Regions from separate parts of the Kocuria tytonicola genome, predicted to be linked through region 1. Evidence: riboswitches for the same ligand, from Rfam matches in the RefSeq annotation. Region 1 holds a riboswitch; each other region holds the start of a gene.
What was found. Region 1 has a riboswitch for S-adenosylmethionine ahead of EAE32_RS09915 (methylenetetrahydrofolate reductase). Riboswitches for the same ligand answer to the same signal wherever they lie in the genome.
Positions count from the first base shown of each region.

Region 2: it holds a riboswitch for S-adenosylmethionine, as region 1 does, so the genes downstream of both, EAE32_RS08555 (hypothetical protein) here and EAE32_RS09915 (methylenetetrahydrofolate reductase) in region 1, are expected to answer to the same signal.
Region 3: it holds a riboswitch for S-adenosylmethionine, as region 1 does, so the genes downstream of both, EAE32_RS09510 (MetQ/NlpA family ABC transporter substrate-binding protein) here and EAE32_RS09915 (methylenetetrahydrofolate reductase) in region 1, are expected to answer to the same signal.
Region 4: it holds a riboswitch for S-adenosylmethionine, as region 1 does, so the genes downstream of both, EAE32_RS09240 (bifunctional o-acetylhomoserine/o-acetylserine sulfhydrylase) here and EAE32_RS09915 (methylenetetrahydrofolate reductase) in region 1, are expected to answer to the same signal.

Region 1 covers NZ_RDEX01000003.1:12,164-16,366, reverse strand. The annotation lists gene EAE32_RS09930 (MarR family winged helix-turn-helix transcriptional regulator) at 1-190, opposite strand, end outside; gene EAE32_RS09925 (fructosamine kinase family protein) at 389-1,258, opposite strand; gene EAE32_RS09920 (hypothetical protein) at 1,550-1,867, shown strand; SAM riboswitch class IV at 1,939-2,055, shown strand; gene EAE32_RS09915 (methylenetetrahydrofolate reductase) at 2,101-3,096, shown strand; gene metE (5-methyltetrahydropteroyltriglutamate--homocysteine S-methyltransferase) at 3,287-4,203, shown strand, end outside.
Region 2 covers NZ_RDEX01000002.1:63,693-67,895, forward strand. The annotation lists gene EAE32_RS08550 (GMC family oxidoreductase) at 1-1,329, shown strand, start outside; gene EAE32_RS08555 (hypothetical protein) at 1,428-1,724, opposite strand; SAM riboswitch class IV at 1,746-1,887, opposite strand; gene EAE32_RS08560 (glycosyltransferase family 4 protein) at 1,988-3,151, opposite strand; gene EAE32_RS08565 (cell division protein PerM) at 3,268-4,203, shown strand, end outside.
Region 3 covers NZ_RDEX01000002.1:286,041-290,243, reverse strand. The annotation lists gene EAE32_RS09515 (methionine ABC transporter ATP-binding protein) at 1-804, opposite strand, end outside; gene EAE32_RS09510 (MetQ/NlpA family ABC transporter substrate-binding protein) at 801-1,691, opposite strand; SAM riboswitch class IV at 1,778-1,892, opposite strand; gene dxr (1-deoxy-D-xylulose-5-phosphate reductoisomerase) at 1,943-3,205, opposite strand; gene EAE32_RS09500 (GlsB/YeaQ/YmgE family stress response membrane protein) at 3,334-3,597, opposite strand; gene EAE32_RS09495 (solute symporter family protein) at 3,763-4,203, opposite strand, start outside.
Region 4 covers NZ_RDEX01000002.1:228,441-232,643, reverse strand. The annotation lists gene metX (homoserine O-acetyltransferase MetX) at 1-930, opposite strand, end outside; gene EAE32_RS09240 (bifunctional o-acetylhomoserine/o-acetylserine sulfhydrylase) at 927-2,432, opposite strand; SAM riboswitch class IV at 2,504-2,623, opposite strand; gene EAE32_RS09235 (VOC family protein) at 2,742-3,380, shown strand; gene EAE32_RS09230 (CPBP family intramembrane glutamic endopeptidase) at 3,409-4,173, opposite strand.

The DNA of each region.
Region 1 (4,203 bases):
GCAGCGCGCGGGCCAGCTCCGTGGGGCCCATGGGGCGGCGCAGCAGCAGGGCCATGGCCGTGTAGTCGGTGTCCCGCAGCCCCATGGTGCGGCGCACCTGGAAACCGATCTCCTGGTTCAGGGTGATCACCCGCCGCAGCGCACGCGAGTGGGGCCCGGCGTTGACGAGCTCCGCGCCGCTGCTGTCCATGCCGCACCTCGAGTCCACGATGGTTAGATCATCTAGTAAGCATCATGCGGTACACGGGCGAACGCTGTCCAACCCCGTGCACCCAGTCCGGCGTGCCACCTCCGGCGGCGCACCCGCGCATGTCCGGAGGGTGGCCCCACCGGTTTCCACGGCACGTCCGGCACCTGACGGCCGGGGCGCCTGCGCCGTCGCCGCCGCTCAGCCCAGCCGGCGCAGCGCCCTCATCACGGAGCCGCCGTAGCCCCCGCCGAAGCGGATGGCGTGGATCAGCAGCGGCGGCAGCTGGTACCACGGCACACGCTGGTGCCAGCCGTCGGCGAGGGGGTAGGTCTCGTCGTAGGCGGCAAAGCAGTCCCGCCCGAAGCCGCCGAAGAGCTGCATCATGGCGAGGTCGTACTCCCGGTGGCCGTAGAACGCCGAGGGGTCGATGAGCCAGTTCGCGCCCGCGCGGTCCACCACCCGGTTCCCGGCCCAGAGGTCTCCGTGCACCAGGCTCGGGGGCTCGGGCGGCCCCGCGAGCTCGGCGGCCCGCGGAGCGAGGCTCGCCAGCAGGCCCGACGCCGCGGGGTCCAGGTTCCCGGCATCGACCGCCTCGCGCAGCAGCGGCTCGATGCGGCGCCGCAGCAGGAAGTCCGCCCAGTCGTCGGTGGGGGTGAGGTCCACGGGCGCCGATCCAATGCGCTCGGGGAGGTCCGGGGAGAGCCACCCCACGTGCGGCGCGCGGGCCCGGTGGATCAGGGCCAGCCCGGTGCCGAAGCTGCGTTCCGTGGCGGCGTCACGGCCGCCCGAGGCCTCGTCGATCCACTCCAGCACGAGCGCGTCCTCGCTCACGTGGCGCACGCGCGGGACCCGCACCTCCTCGGGGCACACCGCGCGCAGCGCCTCCAGCCCCGCGGCCTCGACCGGCAGGACCCCCTCGGCGGCGTGCGGCATGGTCTTGGCGAACAGAGGACCCGCCGGGGTCTCCAGGCGGAAGGCGTTGGCACTGTCCCCGCCGCTGAGCGGGTGGGCGGCGCGGACGTGAAGATCGCTCACGAGCTCCCGGGGGAGCTGGTCCAGGTGTGACATGACTCCTGTCTAGCACCGCGCTCCGACAGGCGCACGGGCCGGCGGAGGTCTCGGAGAGCCGTCGCGGTGGGGCGCGTCGCAGCGTCCCGCCCCCCGTCAACGGCATGCGTGTGCATGGACAACGGTGCCGCACCGCCGCGTCGTGACCCCCGCCTCACCAGGCACGATGCGCCGCGTTGCTAGCATGTCGTCATCACTGCCCCACGCCATTGCACGACGGCGCCCGCGCACCCGGACGCGTCGGCGCACGTTCGTGACACCCGTTCCGCGCTGACCCGCTGCGAGGACATCATGGCCCCCTTCCTGCACCGTCACCGCCCCGAAACCTTCCTCTACGCCCTGGCCGCCGTTCTCGGTGTCCTGGGCGCGGTGGGCTACGCCGGCTCCTACTTCTCCAGCGACTGGGCCGTGAGGTACCCGGTCCTGCCCTTCTTCCTGGTGCTGCTGGCGGGTTCCCTCACCCTGACCGCCGTGACGCTGTCCCTGGTGCGGCTCTTCCACCAGGACCGCTACCCGGAGGACCCGCTCGATCCGGAGGCCCCCTCGGCCGCACCAGCCGCCGAGGACGCCCCGCGCAGCGGCAGCTCGGCGGCGCATCCGCCCCGCTGAGGCCGAAGGCGCTCCGCCGCCCGGACTTTTGACAGACCAGCGGCCCGTGCTACCGTCGCTCGCACATCAAGGATCATGAGTTCCGGCGCAAAGCTCTGGCTGGCCGGACGGCAACCCTCCTGCTGTAGTGGGGTGCCCCAGATGACGATCCGGCCGTCGCGCAACCGCGTGATCGGCAAGTACGGCGCTCGGATCTCACACCTCCGGCGTCCTACCGCCGGAGGTTTTCTCGTATGCCCGCACCGTTGGCAGCAGCCCGCACCGCCCCCGTCCACCCGGTGGAGCCTCCCACGGGCACGTCCTGGCTCGTGCGCCGGCCCCGCCGCTCCACGCTCGTCTCGTTCGAGGTGTTCCCGCCACGTCCCACCGCGGACCCGAACACCGTGTGGCGCAGCATCGACGCCATGGCCCAGGCCGGCCCGGACTTCTTCTCCGTCACGCACGGCCACTCGGGTGCCCCCGGCGTCACCCGTGAGGCGCTGCGGCACCTGCGCCGCACCACGAACACCCCGGTCATGGCCCACTTCACGTGCGGCGGCACCGATCGCGCGGGCCTGGAGAGCGCCGTGGAGCAGCTGCTGGACGACGGCGTCCGCGACCTCCTCGCCCTGCGCGGGGACCCGCCGCTGGGCGGCGCCGAGTGGGTGACCCCTCCGGGCGGATTGAACCGCGCCTCGGACCTCGTGCGGCTCGTGCGGGACGTGGAGCGGCGTCGTTTCGGGGACGGGTTCCGCCCCGGGACCCGGCCGCTGTCCGTGTCCGTGGCCTGCTACCCCTCACCCGCGCGGGGGCGTGACTTCGAGGCGGACCTCGCGTCCCTGTGGGACAAGCAGGAGGCCGGCGCGGACTACGGGATCACCCAGGTGCTCTACGAGCCCGAGGACTACGCCCGGTTCCTGGAGCGGGCCCGCTCCGAGGGCATCCACATCCCCGTGGTGGCCGGGCTGATGCCCCTCACGGACCCCCGGCGGCTGCGGCGGATGACCGAGATCACCGGCGTCTCCGTGCCGCGGCGCCTCACGGACTTCCTCGCCGCGGACTCCCCCGAGGACATGCGCCACCGCGGCATCGCGGCCACGCTCTCGCTCATCGACGACCTCCTGGACCTGGGCTGCGCCGGGTTCCACCTCTACACGTTCAACCGGCCCGAGGCAGCACTCACCATCCTGGAGCACCTGCGCGTCCGGGACGCCGCCCGGGAGTACCGCGGCCGCAGTCCCGCGGTGTAGCCCGCGGCGTAGCCCCGGCGGCAGCCAACCGGGGACCCGCGCGCCGCGCCCCCAGGCCCCCAGGCCCCCAGGCACTCGGACATTCAGACACCCCACCACCCGTTTCGCGAGCGCACCCGCCCGCGAGCGCGGTTCCGCACACCCTCTTCCACCCCAGACAACCCCTGACACCCCTGACGAAGGAGTTCCCATGACCACCCAGCACACCCCCGCGTTCCCCACCGCCACCGTCCTGGGCTATCCCCGGATCGGCCCGGACCGCGATCTCAAACGGGCCCTGGAGGCCTACTGGAAGGACCCGCGGGAGCACCCCGCGAGCACCGTCCTGGACACCCTCGCGCAGCTGCGGGAGCGCACGACGACGCGGCTCACCCAGCTCGGTCTGACCGACGACGCCGCCGTGCCCGGCGAGGGCTTCGCCGTGGACCACGTGCTGGACACCGCCCTCGCCCTGGGTGCGGTGCCGGCCCGCTTCGCCGCGGACGGCTTCCGTGCCGCCGCCCCGGACACCGCGCGCGGCATCGAGCTGGTGACCACCCTGTCCCGGGGCACGGACCACCTGGAGCCGCTGGAGATGACCAAGTGGTTCGACACGAACTACCACTACTACGTTCCCGAGATCGGGCCGGACACACCCCTCAGCGCGCACCCCGAGAGCCTCGTGTCCCGCTACCGGGACACCCTGCGCCGTACCGGGACCAGGACCCGCCCCGTGCTCGTGGGCCCGGTGACGCTGCTGCTGCTGTCCCGCCCCGAGACCACCGACGACGCCCCGGCCGACCCGCTGGCCCGGCTCGACGACGTGGTGGGCCACTACCTCACGATCCTCTCGGAGCTCGCGGCTGCTGGCGTGCAGTGGGTGCAGCTGGACGAGCCCGCGCTCGCCGCGGACGGCTGGGCCGTGGACCGCGCGGAGATCGTCACGGCCCTTGAAGCCGCCTACGCCCGGCTCACCCACCCCGTGCACCGGCCCGCGGTGCTCGTGACCGTGGGCTACGGGGAGGCCGGGGAGGACGCGCTGCTCGCCCTCGCCCGGACGGACGCGGACGCCCTGGCCGTGGACCTCGACCGCGGGGACGTGCCCTCGGCCGCCGCGCTCGAGGCGTG
Region 2 (4,203 bases), on a different contig from region 1:
AAGGTGCTGGGCGGCTGCTCGTCCCACAACTCCTGCATCGCGTTCTGGGCACCGAGCGAGGACCTGGACGAGTGGGAGTCCAAGCACGGGGCGCAGGGCTGGAACTCCGAGCTGGCGTTCCGGCTCTACCAGAAGCTGGAGAACAACGAGGACCCGGGCGCCCACCACGGCCACGACGGCCCCGTTCGGCTGCGCACCGTGCCCCCGGCGGACCCGAGCGGCGTCGCCCTGCTGGAGGCGGCCGAACAGGCAGGCATCCCCCGCGCGGACTTCAACACCGGCAAGACCGTGACGCAGGGCGCGAGCTTCTTCCAGATCAGCGCCCGCGAGGACGGCACGCGGTCCTCCTCCTCCGTGAGCTACCTGCACCCCGCCCAGGACCGTGAGAACCTCACGATTCTCACGGGCACCCAGGTCAAGCGGGTGCTCTTCGACGAGGACCGCCGCGCCACCGGCGTGGAGGTCACGGACAACGCGTTCGGCAAGGCGCACGTGATCTCCGCCCGCCGCGAGGTGGTCGTCTCCGCCGGTGCGATCGACACCCCCAAGCTGCTCATGCTCTCCGGCATCGGCCCCGCCGAGCACCTCTCCGAGGTGGGCGTGGACGTGCTCGTGGACTCCCCGGGCGTCGGCTCGCACCTGCAGGACCACCCGGAGGCGGTGATCCAGTGGGAGGCGAAGCAGCCCATGGTGGAGGACTCCACCCAGTGGTGGGAGATCGGCGTGTTCGACCAGGTGGACGAGGGCCTGGACCGCCCGGACCTGATGATGCACTACGGCAGCGTGAACTTCGACATGCACACCTACCGCCAGGGCTATCCCACGGCGGACAACGCGTTCTGCCTGACCCCGAACGTGACCCACGCCCGCTCGCGCGGCACCGTGCGGCTGCGCACGCGTGACTTCCGGGACAAGCCCCGTGTGGATCCCCGCTACTTCACGGATCCCGAGGGCTACGACATGCGCATCATGACGGCGGGCATCCGCCGCGCGCGGGAGATCGTGGCGCAGCAGGGCATGTCCGAGTGGGCCGGCAGGGAGCTGTTCCCCGGGGAGGACGTGCAGAGCGACGAGGAGATCGCGGACTACATCCGCCGCACCCACAACACCGTGTACCACCCGGCGGGCTCGTGCCGCATGGGTCCGGTGGAGGACGCGGACTCGCCCCTGGACCCCCAGCTGCGGGTCAAGGGGGTGAGGGGGCTGCGCGTCGCGGACGCCTCCGTGATGCCGGAGCTAGTGACCGTGAACCCCAACATCACCGTCTACATGATCGGTGAGCGGGCCGCGGAGCTGATCGCGGCGGACCACGGGGCCGGGCAGCAGTAGCCCTCGACCCGGCCAACGACGACGCCCGGCGCCGTGAGGTGCCGGGCGTCGTCGTGCTCCGGACCGGTCTGCCCCGGTGCCGGGGAGCGCCGAGGCGCTCAGGCGGAGAGCGGCTCCAGCTTGTAGAAGGACATCCCGCCGGTGACGCCGGAGGCCCCGGGGACCAGGAGCCTGCGGTACTTGGCGCACCACTGGCCCCTTCCGCGGGTGTGCTGCGCGGCCGCGGCAACCGCACGGACGTCGTCCGTGGCGTACTGGTGCTGCTGGCCGTCGGGCTCCGTGAGCGACACGAGGTGGTGCGCGGTGTCCGCGTGGACGGTGACGTCCACCCACTGCTCGCGGGAGTCGGGGCTCGTCCGCTGGGTGGACGGGGGTCGCTGTGCTGTGCTGTTCATCTTCCGGGGCCTCTGGTTGTTTCTGGTCGCTTGCCGGAGTCACACGTGTGAATCGGCCACTTCGTCATCCAAACCACCCCTGAACCGAGGGTTGGCGTGCGCCGAGTTGGAGCTCGGGTGAGCGCGCGGGCCAGTGGCCCGTGCGCAGGCGCATCTCGTGAAGGTGGTTCGAGCCTAGTCAGCGCTGCCCGGTGCGAGCCAGGGAGCGGCCGGGAATGTCATCAAAACTTAACCAACGGAGCCTCGTGGCCCGGGCCGTCCGGTCAGCGGGCGCCCAGCCCCGTCCGCCGTGCCCCGTTCGTGCGGGAGTTCACGCGGGCCGCTCGCCCGTAGTGCTCCACGAGCTGGTCGCACACGGCGTCCCACGTGCGGGTCTGCACCGTCCGGTGGGCCGTGCGCGCGAACGCGAGACGCTTGGCGTCGTCGCCCACGAGGTCCCGCACCCGATCCCGCAGGGCCTCGGTGTCCCCGGGGCGGTAGAGCCAGCCGTTGCGGGAGGAGTCCACGAGGTCCAGCGGGCCGCCGCGGCCCACGGCGACCACGGGGACCGCGCAGGCCATGGCCTCCTGGATGGTCTGGCAGAACGTCTCGTGCTCGCCGGGGTGGACGAACACGTCCAGGGAGGCCATGACCGTGGCCAGCTCGGTGCCGGAGAGGAACCCCTCGAAGTGGGCGTGGGGGAGCAGCGCACGCAGCGACTCCTTCTGGGGGCCGGAGCCCACCACCACGAGCTGGGTGTCCGGCAGGGAGTCCAGGACCACGAGGTCCGCCACCTGCTTCTCCGGAGCGAGCCGCCCCACGTACCCGACGATCCGCCGGCCGCCGCCCACCCGATCGCGCCACGCGTCGTCGCGCCGGTCCGGGCTGAAGCGGACGGTGTCCACGCCGCGGCGCCACGTGTGGACCCGCTGCACCCCGTGCTCGTGCAGGGAGGCGATGGACGCCGTGGAGGGGGCCAGGGTGAGGGTGGCGCTGTTGTGCATGGTGCGCACGTGGGACCACATGCTCTTCTCCAGGAGCGCGGCGCCGTAGCGCGCGGCGTAGCCGGGGACGTCCGTCTGGTAGACGGCCACGCACGGCAGACCCAGGCCCTTGGCGGCCTGGATGGCCTGCCAGCCCAGGATGAAGGGGGAGGCCACGTGGACCACGTCCGGCGCGAAGCGCGCCAGGATGCGCTGCATCCGGTTCACGGTGCAGCTTGCGACGCGCACCTCCGGGTACCCGGCGAGCGGGAGGGAGGGAATACGCTCCACACGCACGCCGTCCACGTGGTCCACGGAGCCCAGGAAGAGGGTCTTCTCGTAGGAAGGAGCGATCACCATGGCCTCGTGGCCGTGGTCGCGCAGGTGTTCCAGGACGCGGATCACGGAGTGGGTGACGCCGTTGACGTGGGGGAGGAACTGTTCTGCCACCAGTGCGATTCTCACGCCTCCACCCTGGCGTCCGTGCCCCACCGCGGCGTCACGCACCGGTGTCCTGCGGGTGAAGTCCGGACGAACAGCGCTGCGGGCCGCGGCCGCCCGGACGTGGAAAGATGAGCGTGATGAAACTTCCCTCAGTGCCCGGTGCGATCACGGGCGTACGCGACCGATGGCGAGCGCGCGGCTCCTCCGCCGCGGACGGTTCCGCCCCAGACGACCGGCGGGAACCCGGACGGCTCCCCCCGGGCGGCGCACCAGGCTCCAGTACGGGGGATTTCGGCAGGGGGGACGACGGCGCACGGGGCGCCGGGGCGCGACGCTCCGTCACGCAGCCCGCCACCGCGACGTCTCCCGCCGCGAAGCCCCCCGCGGTGCAGCGCGACGACGCGGGGCTGCCCATGCCCCTGGCCCTGCAGGGCGTCGTCGAGATGCTCGCGGTGGGTCTGGTGGGCCTGCTGCTCGGCGCTCTGCTGCTGGGCGCGGTCTGGGTGGCCGGGGGCTTCGCGACGCTCGGCGCCGGCGGCAGCCTCCGGCTGGCCGGGCTCGGCTGGCTGCTTGCGCACGGCACGCCCCTGGACGTGCGGGCCGCCGAGGGGTTGCCCCTGGACGGCGGTGGCACCGTCACCCTGGTGCCGCTCGGTCTCACGCTGATCCCGTTTGCGCTCGCCGTGGTCGCCGGGCGGCGGATCGCGCGGGCCTGCTGGCGCGGGCAGTTCCTCGTGCCGTTCTGCGCGGGCATGGTGGCGTACGCGCTCCTCGCCGCGGTGGTGGCACTGGTCTCCCGCACGGACCAGGTGTCCGTGGACCTGCTCTCCGCGGCACTGTGCTCCCTGCTGCCCGTGGGCCTGGGGGCACTCGTGGGCGGCTGGAGCGTCTCGCGCTCGCTGGCAGCGGTCCTCGGGACGGATGCCGCCTCCTGGCTGCAGCGCACGAGCCAGTACTCGCGCTGGGCGGGCTCCTACGTGTGGGCCGTGATCCGCGCGGGATCCCTCGCGGCCGCCGCGGCCGTGGCGGGAGGTGCGCTGCTGCTCGTCGTGGCGCTCGCGGGGAACTGGGGC
Region 3 (4,203 bases), on a different contig from region 1:
GGCGAGCTCGTCCTCCCGCGGCACGGTGCGCATCACCGAGGACACGAACTTGCGGGTGGTCTCCGCCTTGGGGTGCGCGAAGATCTCCGCGGTGCTCCCCACCTCGACGACGCGCCCGCCGTCCATCACGGCCACTCGGTCCGCGACGGCGCGCACCACGTCCATCTCGTGGGTGATGAGCACGATGGTGATCCCCAGTTCACGGTTGACCCGGCGCAGCAGGCCCAGCACCTCCTGGGTGGTCTCCGGGTCCAGGGCGGAGGTGGACTCGTCCGCGAGCAGCAGCTCGGGGCTCGTGGCGAGCGCCCGGGCGACGCCCACGCGCTGCTTCTGCCCGCCCGAGAGCTGCTCGGGGTAGTTCCCGGCGCGCTCGGTGAGGCCCACGAACTCCAGCAGCTCCGCCACGCGGGCCTTCCGGTTCTCCGCGCTCCACCCGGCACGCTTGAGCGGGTACTCCACGTTGCCCGCCACCGTGCGCGAGGTGAACAGGTTGAACTGCTGGAAGATCATGCCGATGTCCCGGCGGACGGGTGCCAGCTGGGTCTCCGACCGGCCGTCCACGCGCCGCCCGGCAACCTCGAGGAAACCGGAGGTCACGGGCTCGAGGCCGTTGATGAGGCGCACGAGCGTGGACTTGCCGGCCCCGGAGTAGCCGATGACCGCGAAGATCTCGCCCCTGCGGATGTCCAGGTCCACGGACTCGACGGCGGTGACCGTGCGCCTGCGGCGTCGGTTCCCCGTCTCGAAGACCTTGCTGACGTCCCGGAAGCTGACCAGGGTGCTCGCCGTGTCGGCTGGGCTCACTTGCTCTGCTCCTTGAGGTCCTGCGAGTACCGCGCGAGCAGGTCCTTGAGCTCCTGCTGGTCCACCTTGGTGGGAACGGCGGTGCCCTTGGTCTCCTTCTTCTCGGCCTCCTGGACCGTGGAGTCGTAGTAGAAGCTCGCCACCTTCTTCAGCGTCTCGTTGTCCGCGTTCGCCTGGGTCGCGGCGAAGAGGTTGTCGTAGACCTTGGCGCTGTCGGCGGTGGGGTCGTCCTGCGCGAGCGCGTTCTTCGGGTCGAGGTTCGCGCGGTCCAGGAAGTCGTTGTTGACCACGGAACCGGCCACCGAGTCCATGGACAGCACGGTCTGCTCGGCGGAGACCGGGCGGACCTTGACCTTGGACTTCTCGGCGTCGAGGTCCTGCTCCGTGGGCGCGATCGTGTCCTTGGTGAAGGACACCAGCCCCTGCTGCTTCAGCAGGTTCAGGGAGCGCGAGAGGTTGATGGAGTCGTTGGGCACGGCGATCTCGTCACCCTGCTTGAGGTCCCCCACGGACTTCGCGGTCTTGGAGTACAGCCCCAGCGGGAAGATCGACGTGGAGCCCACGGGCGTGATGGTGTCCCCGGAGCTGTTGTTGTAGTCCGCGAGGTACGCGATGTGCTGGAACCAGTTCATGTCGATGTCCCCGCTCTTCAGTGCGGGGTTCGGCTGGCTGTAGTCGCTGAAGTCCACGTACTCGACCGTGACGTCGTGCTGCGCCGCCACGTCCTTGAGCGCATCCTGCACGGGGGTCGAGCCCACGATGCCGATGGTGATCTTGCCGTCCGCGGCCGGGTCCGTGTTCTCGGAGCCGCCACCGCACGCGGTGAGGGTCAGGCCCAGGGTGGTGGCCAGTACTACGGGGAGCAGTCGTTTGGTTCGCACGATCATGCCTTTCCAGGGTCGGGGTCCGGTCGCGCGGAGCGAAGGGTCCCGCCTGGATGAGGGCAATGATCAGACACGTGCCATTCGAAGAGAAACCGCACTTGCCGTGATCTTTTCGAACCGCGGCCGGATGGTCATCTGGGGCACCCCGCTACGGGAGAGGGTTGCCGTCCGGCCAGCCAGAGCTACGCGCCGGATCTCGTCATCCGCCCACGAGCCTAGCACGGGACTGCGGCACCACCGGCACCGCCCGTGCCTCAGCGGCCGCGGGAGATTCGCTCGCCCGCGTGGGCCCGGGCCCACCGCTCAGCCTCGAGGACATCCTCCAGCGTGGGCTCCCGCACCCCGTCGTGGTCTCCCACCACGCGCTCCACGAGGTCCACGATCCCCGTGAAGCCCAGCTCCCCGCGGTGGAACGCGTGCACGGCCTCCTCGTTCGCCGCGTTGAACACCGCGGGCCAGGTCCCGCCCAGAGACCCCGCGCGCTTCATGAGCTCCACCGCGGGAAAGGCCTCGGCGTCCAGGGGCTCGAACGTCCACTGCGCGGCGGTGCTCCAGTCGCACGGCACCGCCGCGCCGGTCACGCGGTGGGGCCAGCCGACGCCGAGCGCCAGGGGAAGCCGCATGTCCGGCGGGGAGGCCTGCGCGATCGTGGAGCCGTCCACGAACTGCACCATGGAGTGCACCACGGACTGCGGGTGCACGGTCACGTCGATGCGCTCCAGGTCCACGTCGAAGAGCAGGGACGCCTCCAGGACCTCGAGCGCCTTGTTGACCATCGTGGCGGAGTTGGTGGTCACCATGACTCCCATGTCCCATGTGGGGTGCTTGAGGGCCTGCGCGGGGGTGACGTCCGCGAGCTGCGCGCGGTTCATCCCGCGGAACGGGCCGCCGGACGCGGTCAGCACCAGACGTGCCACCTCCCCCGCCGTGCCGGAGCGCAGGGTCTGGGCAATGGCCGAGTGCTCGGAGTCCACCGGGATCAGCGCGTCGGCGAGGCCCGTGGCCTCGGCCGCGCGTTTCACGAGCGGCCCCCCGGCGATCAGCGACTCCTTGTTGGCCAGCGCCACGCGGTGCCCCGCCGTGAGAGCCGCGAGCGTGGGAGCCAGACCGATGCTGCCGGTGATCCCGTTGAGCACCACGTCCGTCCCGTTCCACTCGGCGATCCGCGTGGCCGCCTCGGGACCGTGGAACACCTCGGGAAGCGCCGCCGACGACGCCGCCCGCGTCCGTGCCGCGAGCAGCTCACGCAGCCGGGCGGCGTCGTCCGCCGTGCCACTCGTGCCCACGGCCGCCACCGCGAAGTCCACGGCCTGGCGCGCGAGCAGCTCCAGGTTGCCGGCACCGGCCGCGAGGGCGAGCACCCGGAAGGGCGGGTGCTCCGCGTCCGTGACGGGCCGGGCGAGCCGTGCCGCCGAGGCGACGACGTCCAGCGCCTGCGTGCCGATGGAGCCGGTGGAGCCCAGGATCACCAGACTGCGGGGGGCGTCCCGGGTGGCGCGGTCGAGGTCCGGGGTCATGGCGGGTGCGCTGTTCATGGGACCAGTATGGCCCGGACGCGGTGTGGGCCCGGCTCCGCAGATGCGACAAGGGCGCCACCTCGGAGGTGACGCCCTTGCGCGAAGGCCCCTCAGGGCCTGTGGGTCGTTCAGCGACGACGCCCGGTCACGAAGCCGTAGACCAGCAGCACGATGAGTGCGCCGACCACGGACGTGATGATGGTGCCGATGCTGATCTTGTCGATCCCGGCGTGCAGGCCCGGAATGAAGCTGCCCAGCCAGCCGCCGAGGAACGCGCCCACGACGCCCAGGATGATGGTCACGATGATCCCGCCACCCTGCTTGCCCGGCAGGATCAGCTTGGCGAGGGCGCCAGCGATCAGACCGAGGATGATCCAGCTAATAATGCCCATTTCTCCACCTCAAGTTGTCGTTGCTCGCGCATGCGGTTGCCCACATGACGGGGCGAGCCTCGCTCTGGTCAGCGAACTGCCGTTCAGTGTACTACCAGATAGCAGGACTATAGGCCTTACCGTCGGGTAGGAGATGTGGCTCACAGAAACCGCCCTCCCCCGCGATCAGTGGGCCACGGGCTTCTCCGCGCCCACACCCGTGAGCGAGCGCACCTCCATCTCGGACTGCTTGTACGGATCCTCCTTGCGGCGCTCCGTGACGGAGCCCAGGAAGCCCAGCAGGAACGAGGCCGGGATGGAGATGATGCCCGGGTTGGACAGCGGGTAGACGGCGAAGTCCGCGGTGGGGATCATGGACGTCTCCGCACCGGACATGACCGGGGAGAAGACGATCAGCACCACGGAGAGGATCAGCCCGCCGTACATGGACCACACGGCCCCTCGCGTGGTGAACCGCTTCCAGTACAGGGAGTAGAGGATGGTGGGCAGGTTGGCGGAGGCGGCCACCGCAAAGGCGAGGGCCACGAGGAACGCCACGTTCTGCCCCTGCGCGCCGATGCCACCCGCGATCGAGATCAGACCGATGACCACCACCGTGGTCTTGGC
Region 4 (4,203 bases), on a different contig from region 1:
GTGGGACATCAACGTCTCGTTGACGCTGAGGTACGCGTTCGCGTCGAAGCGCGCCGCGAGCTTCTCCGCCTGGTGGTCCAGGTAGCCCTCCACCCGGTAGCGACCCCGGCTGCCGGGGTACGTGCCCGCGGGGTCCTCGCGCGGCTGGGGCTCCCGCCCGAAGCGCGCGGCGAGCTCGTGGGCGCTGCGGTAGGTGATGTGCGCGATCCGCCGTGCCAGGCCGAGGCCCTCCACGGGGTGCGGGCCCGCGTAGTAGTCGCCGTGGTGGAACCGGGGGTCCTGGCGGATGGCGAGTGCCTGGGTGCGGCCCCACGCGAGCTGCTCCGCGCTGACCCGGGCGTTCGCGGCGATCACCGCGCACGCGGCCACCCGCTCGGGGTGGCACACGGCCCACTCCAGCGCGCGGGCCCCGCCCATGGAGCCGCCCACCACGAGCCGCCACTGCGGGATCCCCAGCAGGTCCGCGAGCCGCGCCTCCGCGGCCACGGTGTCGCGCACGGTGATGCGCGGGAAGCGCGAGCCCCACGGGGCGCCGTCCGGGGCCAGGCTCGCCGGGCCGGTGCTGCCGTGGCAGCCGCCCAGGATGTTCGCGCACACCACGAACCAGCGGTTGGTGTCGATCGCGGCCCCCGGTCCCACGAGCCCGTCCCACCAGCCGTCGGTCCCCGCGGCCACGCGGCGGTCCAGGGTGTCGAAGGGTGCGGTGTCCCCGTACCCAACACTGGTGCCGCGCGCCACGTGCGAATCGCCCGTGAGCGCGTGCTCGACCAGCACTGCGTTGGAGCCGTCCGGGGCCAGCTCGCCCCACGTCTCGTACGCCAGGCACACGTCCGGCAGGCGCACCCCGGACTCCAGCTCCAGCTCCCCGAGGTCCGCGCGGCGCACCACGCCGTCCCGGCGCACGGTGGGCGCGGTCTGCACCGCGCTCACGCCGCACGCTCCGCGTCCGTGCCACCACGCGCCCTCGACGACGCCGCTGGGCCACCTCCGCGACCCGCGCCCACCGCCGTGTCGGCAACCACGGCGTCATCGCCACCCTGTGCCGACTGTGCCGACCGCGAGCGCGCCGGCTCCTGCGCGTCCCCCGCGGTCGGGGCGCCTGCCACCGCCGCGAAACCGGCCTCCAGGTCCGCGAGGATGTCCTCGATGCCCTCGGTGCCCACAGAAAGCCGCACGAAACCGGGTTCCACACCCGCCGCGAGCTGCTCCTCGGCCGAGAGCTGCGCGTGCGTCGTCGACGCCGGGTGGATCACCAGCGAGCGCACGTCCCCGATGTTCGCCACATGGGAGTGCAGGCCGAGTGCGTCCACGAAGGCGATCCCCGCGTCCCTGCCGCCGTCCAGGACGAAGCCGAGGACGGAACCGGCTCCTCGGGGGGCGTACTTCCGGGCGCGCTCGTGCCACGGCGAGGAGGGCAGGCCCGCGTAGGAGACGGAGCGCACCTCGGGGCGGGCCTCGAGCCACTCGGCCACCCGCTGGACGTTGGCCACGTGGCGCTCCACGCGCAGGGAGAGCGTCTCGATCCCCTGCTCGATGAGGAACGCGTTGAACGGTGAGATGGCCGAGCCCAGATCACGCAGCAGCTGCACGCGCGCCTTGAGCACGTAGGAGAGGTTCGCGCCGAACGCGCCGCCCTCCCCCAGGTCCCGCGCGTACACCAGGCCGTTGTAGGTGGGGTCCGGCTCGTTGAAGCCGGGGAAGCGCTCGGGGTCCGCACCGTAGTCGAAGCGCCCGGCGTCCACGATGAACCCGCCGATCGCCGTGCCGTGCCCGCCCAGGAACTTGGTGCCCGAGTGCAGCACGATGTCCGCGCCCCACTCGATGGGCCGCACCAGGTACGGGGTGGCCACGGTGTTGTCCACGATCAGCGGCACACCGGCCCGGTGGGCGATCTCGGCGACCGTCTCCACGTCCAGGACATCGTTGCGGGGGTTGGGGATCATCTCCCCGAAGAACGCCACGGTGCTGGGCCGCACGGCGTCCCGCCACTGCTGCGGGTCATCCGGGTCCGCCACGAAGGTGGTCTCCACCCCCAGCCGCGCGAGCGTGTGCTTGAGCAGGTTGTAGGACCCGCCGTAGAGGGAGGGGCTGGCCACCACGTGACTGCCCGCGCCGCCCAGGTTGAGCACCGCCAGCGTCGCGGCGGCCTGCCCGGACGCGACCATCAGTGCGCCCACGCCGCCCTCGAGGGAGGCGATGCGGTTCTCCACCACCTCCGTGGTGGGGTTGGTCAGGCGGGAGTACAGGGGTCCCATCTCCTGCAGGGCGAACCGGGCGGCGGCCGTGTCCGCGTCCGGGAACACGAAGGACGAGGTCTGGTAGATGGGCAGCGACCGGGCTCCGGTCACGGGGTCCGGGTTCTGACCGGCGTGGATCTGCCGGGTCTCGAAGGACCAGCCCTCGGGGTTGTCGGGGGTGGGTGCAGTGCTCATGGCCGTGCTCCTGTGCAGGATCAGGGGCCTGGCGACCGTCCGCACGGCGCCCGCACGAACGGGCAACCGAGGGCCCGCGCTTGCCGCAGACGTCGGACGACGTCCCGGCCAGGTCTTCACCCAGGGCACCCCGCCGCGGTAGGGAGGGTTGCCGGTCAGCAAGCTGGGGCTTGGCGCTGACTCTCGTGACCTAGGCTTCCATTGTGGGAACCACCCCGGGCACCCGTCAAGCGAGCGTTCCGTCCGGGTGGTCCCGTGTGTTGCACCGCCCGATTTGGACGGCCGTATGACGGGTGTCACGATGACTGCATGAAGCTGGACCACGTTTCCTTCGCAGCACAGCCGGACGGGCTGGAGGCCACCACCGAGCGGATCGCGGACCGCCTGGGGATCGAGCCGGTCAAGGGCGGGGTCCATCCCCGCTTCGGCACCCGGAACATGATCCTGCCGCTCACCGACCACCAGTACGTGGAGGTCGTGACCGTCCTGGAGCACCCCGCTGCGGAGAAGGCGCCGTTCGGCCAGGCCGTCCGCGCCCGTTCCGAGGCCGGCGGTGGCTGGCTCGGCTGGGTCGTGGAGGTCCCGGACCTCGCGCCCTTCGAGGACAAGCTCGGGCGCCCCGCCGCCCCGGGTTCCCGGCTCTTCCCGGACGGGCGCCAGCTGGAGTGGCACCAGATCGGCGTCAAGGGCCTGATCGCGGACCCCCAGCTGCCGTTCATGATCCACTTCGACTCCGCGGACGCGATGCACCCCTCCCAGGCCCGTCTCACGGACGTGCGCCTCACCGGCATGGAGATCGCGGGCTCTCCCGAGCGGGTCACGGACTGGCTGGGCGGTCCCGTGGAGGACGTCCTGCGCTCGCTGGACGTCACCTGGAGCGCCCCCAACGGCACCCCCGGCCTGATGGCGGTCTCCTTCGACACTCCGGACGGCACCGTCACCATCTGAGCCCCGGCATCCTGGCGGTGCCACGGTGTCATCCCGCCAGCAGCTGGGGTGCGAGGAAACCGGCCGCGTCCAGCAGGAAGTGGGCCAGCAGCAGCGGCATCACGCGGCCGTACCGGCGGTAGCACCACACGAAGACGAGCCCCATCACGAGGTTCCCCACGGCCGGCCCCACCCCCTGGTACAGGTGGTAGCTCGCCCGCAGCACCGAGGACACCACCGCCACGGTCCACCAGGAGCGGCCCAGCCCGCGCATGCGGTCCGCGAGGAACGCCACCACGATGACTTCCTCCACCAGAGCGTGCCGTGCGGCTGTGAGCGCGAGCAGTGCCACTGCCCACCAGGTGGTGTCCAGCGTGGACGTGGTGATCTGCGCGGTGATCCCGAGCGCACGGCCCACCCGGTAGAGCACGAGCGTGCCGCCGCCCATGGCGAGGAACAGCCCGAGGCCCCAGGCGGCGTCGTGCGCCGGGCGCTTGCCGTCCGCACCCATGCCGCGCAGGGCGGCCGGAATGCGGGATGCGGTGCCCGCCAGGAGGTAGACCGCGAGCGCCACGGGCACGAGGGCGAGGCAAATGCCCGCGAGGCGGCGCAGCGCGTCGACCACCGGTACCCGGCTGAGGGGCTGGTTCAGGGTGGTGGAGCTCTCCGCAATCGAGGACCGCAGCACCATCTCCGCGAGGTCCAGCACGGAGTACACGGCGGAGGCGCCGAGGGACACGCCGAGCACCAGGAGGAGCTGCAGCCGGAGGTCTGCGGGGCTCGCCGGACGCGGCGCGGGGGCTGGGGTCTGCACCCCTTCATTGTGCCCGGGTGCACCGGGTGC